2 regions of the Halonatronomonas betaini genome follow, and region 2 is predicted to be linked to the other one. Evidence: riboswitches for the same ligand, from Rfam matches in the RefSeq annotation. Region 2 holds a riboswitch; the other holds the start of a gene.
What was found. Region 2 has a riboswitch for cyclic di-GMP ahead of I0Q91_RS06555 (type II secretion system protein). Riboswitches for the same ligand answer to the same signal wherever they lie in the genome.

Region 1: linked by a shared signal. The riboswitch ahead of I0Q91_RS10490 (family 16 glycosylhydrolase) and the one ahead of I0Q91_RS06555 (type II secretion system protein) in region 2 are both predicted to bind cyclic di-GMP.

The regions. Positions count from the first base shown of each region.
Region 1 covers NZ_JADPIE010000006.1:22,964-27,016, reverse strand. The annotation lists gene I0Q91_RS10500 (glycosyltransferase family 2 protein) at 1-698, shown strand, start outside; gene I0Q91_RS10495 (polysaccharide deacetylase family protein) at 719-1,453, shown strand; cyclic di-GMP riboswitch class I at 1,655-1,732, shown strand; gene I0Q91_RS10490 (family 16 glycosylhydrolase) at 1,741-2,481, shown strand; gene I0Q91_RS10485 (TetR/AcrR family transcriptional regulator) at 2,724-3,392, shown strand; gene I0Q91_RS10480 (efflux RND transporter periplasmic adaptor subunit) at 3,474-4,053, shown strand, end outside.
Region 2 covers NZ_JADPIE010000003.1:227,397-231,449, reverse strand. The annotation lists gene I0Q91_RS06570 (GspE/PulE family protein) at 1-22, shown strand, start outside; gene I0Q91_RS06565 (type IV pilus twitching motility protein PilT) at 52-1,125, shown strand; gene I0Q91_RS06560 (type II secretion system F family protein) at 1,143-2,378, shown strand; cyclic di-GMP riboswitch class II at 2,473-2,560, shown strand; gene I0Q91_RS06555 (type II secretion system protein) at 2,704-3,144, shown strand; gene I0Q91_RS06550 (prepilin-type N-terminal cleavage/methylation domain-containing protein) at 3,244-3,672, shown strand; gene I0Q91_RS06545 (prepilin peptidase) at 3,704-4,053, shown strand, end outside.

The sequences.
Region 1 (4,053 bases), on a different contig from region 2:
GCTTTGTCATTCCCCAGGATATAGGTAGTATCTGGGAATCAGTTAGACTTGTCCAGTACCTCTTTGGTATCGGCTTCTTTAAGAATACTCAGAATTTCTGGGGCACACTCTTTGTAGTTTCCGGCTGTTTTTCTATCTATAAGACTGAGTTACTAAAATCAATTGATATCCCGGAAGATTCAATAGCTGAGGATTTAGCCTTAACTTTCCAGGCCCAGCTAGAGGGCTATAGAGTAAAATTTATTAAAGATGCAGTCAGTTATCCTAAAGATCCTGACAACTGGTTGACTTATAGAAATCAGATCAGGCGCTGGTACAGAGGCTTCTTTCAATGTTTGAAAATGTATAAAGGCGATCTCTTGTCTAAAAACAAAAAACTATTAGCCTTAACAACTGTCCATCTTTTGTCCAATTTTCTCTGGATATTTTTAGTCGTAGGTTTTATAACAATGACCATTCAGGGCAGTACCGGAATTTATTTATATCAAGCAATCTTTTATTTTCTATTATTTGATTTTTCCTTTACAGTATTTATGGTTTTAAAGGGAGCTATAAAATACAAGAGAATCAGACCGGCCCTGGCTGGAATTCCCTTTTACTGGCTATCGCTAATAATCGATAATGTAATCTTTATCGAATCAGGTTATATAGAGTTATATCGGAACAATAAACTTGTCGTCTGGCATAAAGGTCATTGAATTAGAAGGAGGTCGTTTATATGTATATACCATCAGGTTTATCCAGTTTATATCTAATGGGAAGATTTGCTGTAGTGATTTTAATTGTAGGTCTAGTTTTAGCTATGGGTGGAAGTGGTGCTGACATGCCCGAGCAGATGGTAACCTTTGCATTTACTGATGGCGATATTTCCGTAATTGAAACTGCTCATCCGATTTTGAGTAGATATGATTATAGAGGTGATGTCTATGTTGCAACTAATAGTATTGGAAGCCCTGGTAAATTAACAGAAGAAGATTTACTTGATTTATATGAAGCTGGCTGGGGTGTTGGATCCCATGGCCTTGTTTATCAGGATCTAGCCCTCCTTAGTGATGAAGAGGTTTTAGAACAACTCCAAGAGTCAAAACAGATTTTATCTGAAATAGTTCCAGAAGTTTATGGATCTTATCTAACCCATGATAATTATACAAATCATACTTTAGATTTAATTGCTGAAGTTTATCCAGCCACTGTAGTCAGTTATTGGAAAGCTGTAAATGAGATTCCAATGAATGCCGGTGACCAGCACAGAGTTATGGCTTTAGATATTAATAACCTTGCTTTAAATGGTGTCAAAGCTATAATAAATCTAATGGAAGAAGATCAATGGATAATGCTTTCATTGACTGGAGTAGGCAGGAATCATAACTGGTCAGAAGAGGACTTTACTGAATTAGTCGATTATATTGCAGAGAGAGATTTTGTTGCTGTAAATCGGCCTGATGCTGAATAGCTAGTGATAAATATTATAAAGTTTGACTTTCAATAATATAGTTTTCTCAATGATTAACTATTAATATATTATAGCTAAACCCCTTTCGCTAAAATCAGAAAGGGGTTTTCTGTTGATTTTTAGTTGACAATGCTGATTGATTAATATATATTAATACTAAGGTATGCTTATAGAAGATAAATGAGATTAATAGTAATAAATCCTTGAAAAAGGCAATCCTGCTGAGAGGCAGAGTCGCAAAGCTAGATGCCCGTCTAAACGGGTAGTTCGGCTACCGGAGGGATAACATGAGGAAGTTTTTATTTATTATTTATATTTTAGTTATAATTTTAGTTTTTACAGGTTGTGGCTCAGCAAGTAGCTCAGATATTTTAAGGCAGGATAATCTGACCGATGAGTATCTCAGTGAAGATGAACTGGCTGAAATAGTCAGGGATAATTATAATAATGGCCAGAGAGAAGCTATCTGCTGGAGTGAATTTATTGCTTCAAATCATGAATTAGGGCTAGGAGAAGTAATTTCCGATAATGTAGTTGAAGCTGACGATAGTATGGTCTTAGTCTCCCCGGAGAATAACTTTGATGGTGGCCAGAAAAGAACTGTTGATAGAATAGGCTATGGCAGTTATATTGCCAATCTAAAGACAGATTATGCAGCCGGTTCCTATACAGCTTTCTTTATGTATCAGGGTGTAGCTGAAAAAAATGATGAAATTGATATTGAGATATATAATGATGGTTCCAGGCGGGTTGATTTTGTGATCTGGAAAGATGGAGTTAGGACTAACTATGTCCAGCGGAAGCTTGATTTTGACCCAACTGCTGATTTTAATGAATACAGAATAGATTATCAACCTGATTATGTAGCCTTTTTTATAAATGGAGAGCTAATGGCCTTATTTACTGATGATATTCCTGGAAGTGAGATGTATCTGCTTGCCAATCACTGGTGGCCAGAATGGCTTGAGCCTGATGAGGAGCATGGTGAGAGCAGAAATTATCTCAAGCAGATTGAGAAACTTATATAATCACTTTCAATTACAATTATATAATTTTGTATAGTACGACTTTATGAATATTACCCCTGGCAGTTTTCTGTCAGGGTTTTTTGTATTTATGTGATATTTACCGGAAAGGTCCAGGAAGGTCTAACCAGGGCTGGGGGCTTATTTGACTGACAGCCTAATCTTTGATAACATTATGTCACTAGTAGTGACAAATCAAATTGTCATTACAGGTGACATATTTATAATATGGAGGAGAAATAAATATGACTATTAATTCTGATGAAGAACAGGGGAGTAATCAAATGGAGAGCAAAGCAGTTGATCCTAAGAAAGAGACAATCACAGATGGCCGCAAATCAAGACGGGAGCAGAATAAAAGAAAAGTCCTGTCAACCTTTTTAAATTTAATTGCTGAAAAAAGAACTCTGCCTGATACAGGAGAAATAGCAAGTGAAGCTGGCGTTTCAAGGAGATCAATATTTCGTTATTTTAATGACTTAGATGAATTAATCGAAGAAGCCTACCATTACAAGCTAGATCAAATCAGAGAAAAGTTTCCAGAGCCAGAAGTTCCAATAAAAACCGATAATATAGAGGAAGTAATAACCAGATACGTTAACCATTTAAGCGATATCTATGAATTCACCGCATCAATCAGAAATCTTCTCTCAGAAAGAGGAATGCCACTTGAAGTCAGGGAGCGAATCGAAACTTTAAAGAGCCAGACACTCAGAGATGGCTTAAAAAAATACTTTGAAATCTTTCTAGATGATACTGATATAGAATCCAACTTTATCTATGCCCTGGAATCTTCGTTATCACCAAAGAACTGGGATTATCTTAAGGGCCCCTGTGGGCTAAATATTGAACAGGCCAGACAGGCCTGGGTGGAGATGTTGCTAAGAATTTTTAGCAAATACAAAAATAAATAACTAATATAATATTAGATAATGCTCAAATTTAGCCTTGAACAATCCATATAGTTTCAAGATTAAAAGAAGGAAGTGTTAAAGATGATGAAATTCCTAACTAAACTTAAAAGGAAATCTGGATTTATATCTAAAATATTATTTCTTATCTTAATAACAACCCTTTTAACAGTTCCTCTTATCCGGAGTTCAATGGAAAATGGAGAAGAAGAAATAGAGATTAAGCGTCAGACTGATATCCAGGCATCAGATAATAATGGTGATAATGATCGAGATACCGTTGATAATGATAGTAATCCTGATGCTGCGGATAATTATAGCCCTAACGATAACAATGATTTAGATCAGGCTGATAATAATAACGCCAGTAATTACGACGCAATCCAGGCAGTTCAGCTGCGAGCAGAGCAGACAGCCGAATATCAGGAGTTTGACGGCTTTACTGTTCCAGGCGAGACAGTGCCAGTTGTGCCTGGCATCGGTGGTGAAGTCAAAAATATCCACGTCTCTGAAGGCGACCAGGTTCAAGAAGGCCAGCTTCTCTTAGAACTTGAATCAGAAGAACTTGATCTAGGCATTAAAGAGGCCGAGGCTGCCCTGGAACAGGCTAGACTGGAACTGGATATGGCAGAGACCGGTGCCCGGGAGGAAGAGCTAGAGATGG
Region 2 (4,053 bases):
AGTTAGAAGGATTATCTTTTAATAGAAACCTGACCTAATGGAGGGGATTGGATGGATTATGTAAAGGATTATGACAACCTTTTAAGGGATGTCGCTGAATCAGATTATATTTCTGACCTGCATCTGACAGTAATGAATAGACCGTTTGTTAGAAAAGATGGAAAACTTGAGGCCCATCCTGATTACCCTGAGAAACTGACAGGCGAGGAAGTCTCAACTATTGCCAAAGATATGATGAATGAGAGGCAACTTGAGGAGTTTGAGGAGTATGGCGAGGTTGACTTTTCATACAGTGTGCCTGGAGTTTCAAGGTTTAGAGTTAATGCCTTCCACCAGCGGGGAAGTACTGGAATTGCTTTGAGAATTATTCCATCGGAGATACCGACAATAGATAGTATGAACCTGCCCCAGGTCTTAAAGAAGCTGGCATCACAGCGGATGGGTCTGGTGCTTTCAACCGGGCCGACCGGGAGTGGGAAATCGACGACCCAGGCTGCAATTATAAATGAGATAAATCATACGAGAAATGCCCATGTTATAACTCTAGAGGACCCGATTGAATACCTGCACAGGCATAATGAGAGCCTGGTGCACCAGCGGGAGGTTGGCAATGATACATCATCATTTGCCAGGGGCTTGCGTTCATGCCTCCGGCAGGACCCGGACGTTATCCTGGTCGGTGAGATGCGGGATCTAGAGACCATACAGATAGCCCTGGAGGCTGCCGAGACCGGTCACCTGGTCCTGGCAACACTCCATACAAATAGTGCGCCGGCGACGATTGACAGGATAATTGATGTCTTCCCGCCAGGACAGCAGGATCAGATAAGAATACAGCTGGCCTCGGTAATCAGTGGCATTGTAGCCCAGCAGTTGATGCCGAGAAAGAACGAGAGCGGCCGGGTGGCATCATTTGAGATAATGATTGCAACGGCGGCGATCAGGAATATTATCCGGGAGGGCAAGACAAGTCAGATATATTCTGCCATCCAGACCGGTGGCAAGCTGGATATGGTAACGATGGATAATTACCTGCTTAAATTATATAACTCGGGAACAATCTCCAGAGAGTCAGTTGTTCATTACTGTAATGATATAAAATATATTAGAGAGAGAATGATGTAGAGAGGAGGTGGCAGGCTATGTCTCCAGAGTTTAATTATCAGGCAAGGCGGAAGAATGGCGAACTTGTTGGCGGTGAGCTAAGTGCCGGTGCCAGAGATGATGTGGCCAGACAGCTAAGGGATAGAGGACTTTATATTGTTTCGATAAGTGAGAAAGAGTCTGAAAAGTCTGGCGGGTTGTTTGGTAATATAGAGCTAGAAGAGTTAAAATTTTGGGAACATGGTTTTAGTATAGCTGAACTGGCTTATTTTTCACAGCAGTTTTCAGTTTTAATAGCTGCTGGAATACCACTGGTTGGTTCACTTGAAATTATGAGAGACCAGGTGGACAAGAAACATGTTAAAGAGATGCTAGGTGAAGTAATAAGTGATGTTGAAGCCGGTGAAACATTAACTGAAGCCTTTAAGAAACATCCTGACTATTTTCCATCATTATTTATTCATTTGATAAAAGCAGGTGAAACAGGTGGTGTGCTGGATGAGGTTTTAGCAGAACTGGTAGAATATTACCGACGGAGAGATAAAATTAATAAAGAGGTTAAATCAGCTCTGTATTATCCGGCTGCTGTTTTAGGTGTTGGCTTAATAGCTGTTTTAATCTTAATTGGTTTTGTACTACCAAGTATTACAGACATGCTAGTTGGCCTTGGGGGAGACCTGCCTTTACCGACTGTTATATTAATTGGGGTTACCAACTTTGTAAATAGTTACTGGTGGATAATGTTGATTGGTATTATATTGATTGTACTCGGTATAAGATCGTACAAGAACACTCCAAGAGGTAAAAGGAATTTTGATAAATTGATATTAAAAGTACCTGTTGTCGGCGATTTAATAATGAAAATAACTATATCCAGGTTTGCAAGTACTTTATCTCTATTAATGAAAAGTGGAGTAAATATAATGAATGCCCTGCCGGTACTTGAAGATGTTGTTGGAAATGAAGTTTATGCTGATATCTTAATAGAAACCAGGTCAAGAGTTAGAGAAGGTGTTAACATGTCTCAGCCTTTAGCCAAAAGTGAAGAATTTCCACCGATGGTTATCCAGATGATAAAAGTTGGTGAAGAAACTGGTAATATGGAAGAGATGTTAAACAGACTTTCTGATTTTTATGATGTAGAGGTAGAGGCTGCAATTGATGGAAGTATCTCTTTGATAGAACCATTCTTGATAGTAATGCTTGCTATTGTTGTTGGCGGTATAGTTGCATCAGTCTTACTACCATTATTTGGTGTATATACAGCTATTTAAAATTTCTTTGCGTCATCCTAGAATCATTGAGACTTATTGACTATGGCGAAAATATTATGATATAATTGTGATATCTAATAAATATAGATAGATATAGTAGTTTGGAGGCTGTGAAGACCGGTCTGGATCACCTGGGCACCCTGAGACCGATTGGAGCCAGTGGTGCAACCGGCCAGATTCTATCGAGGTCGGTTTAAATATCAACCGGCTGTGATAAATTTTTAACACAGTATGGAGTAGGAGGTGAAAACACGAAAAAACAGGAGCAGGGAAAAGTGGAGTTGAGATAGTGATTAAAAAATAATATTAAACAGGAGGAATTATAATGAGAAAATTAAGAAACAATGCTGGTTTTACATTGATTGAATTATTAATCGTTGTTGTTATTATTGGTGTGCTTGCAGCTATAGCTATACCGAATATTTTAGATTTAACTGACGAGGCAGATGAACCTGTTGTTAGAGCTAATATGAGAGCTTTAGCTACAGAAATAGAAGCTTTTAGGCTTCAGAATGAACGTGATTTACCGACTATCACAGATGCTGATGATCTAAATGATTTTGATGACTCTGATACCTTTAAAGAATTAATTGGTTTAGCTGAGGATTTTGGAACATTTAAGTTTTATTCTAATAATGCAGCTGATGATTCAGAAACTACCGGTTATTGGGCTGTTTTTGAATTTGACGGTGACTTTGAAACAATAACTATTTCTTCAGGATTTGAAAGTGAACCTACTGATATAGTAACTTTTCCTGATGATTGATTTAACTCCTTAAGTATCTATTATAATTATAAATGATTATTACCAATAAGCTGTATCTTTAATACACAGCTTATTGGTAATATTAATGGAGGGATGCCATTGCTTAAAAAAAAATTATTATTAAACAATAAAGGCTTTACCCTGGTTGAACTCTTAGTCGTTGTTCTAATTGTCGGCACTATTGCTGCTATTGCAATCCCAAATGTTATTGGCCTGGCTGACCCGGTTCCTATGGAAGTTATTAGAGTTAATATGAGAACTGTGATGACAGAGATAGAAAGTCACAATTATTTAGAAGACGAATACCCTGATTTTGATAATACAGATAATTTTATTAGTGAATTTAAAAAAGAGTCGGATGCACTGGCTGAAATAGTAAATTATTTAGGGGATTCATCTGATATTTATGTTTATGAAAATGTTGATGGTGATTATCTTTTTTCAGTAAAAGCAGAGGACAAATATTTAGTTATTTCAAATGTTTATGGCTTTAGATATGATCTGGATGAAAATCTATCTTTAGAGTAAATTAATAGTTGAATTGATGGGAAGGTTTTATATGATATTAATTATTTTTATACTAGGATTGGTTATAGGCAGTTTTTTAAATGTTGTTATTTATCGGGTTCCTGAGGGGAAATCAATTATTAAACCGCCTTCTCACTGTCTTGAATGTGATCATAGGCTATCCCCAATTGAGTTAATACCTGTTATTAGTTATATTGTTTTAAAAGGTAAATGCAGTTCATGTGATACAAAAATCTCTTTAAGATATCCAGCAGTTGAGCTTGTTACTGGCATAGTGTTTGTTATTAATTATTTGCAATTATATTATAATATTATGAATTTGATAGCAGGCTTGATTTTGTCTTCGATATTGATAGTATTGACTTTAATTGATTATGATCA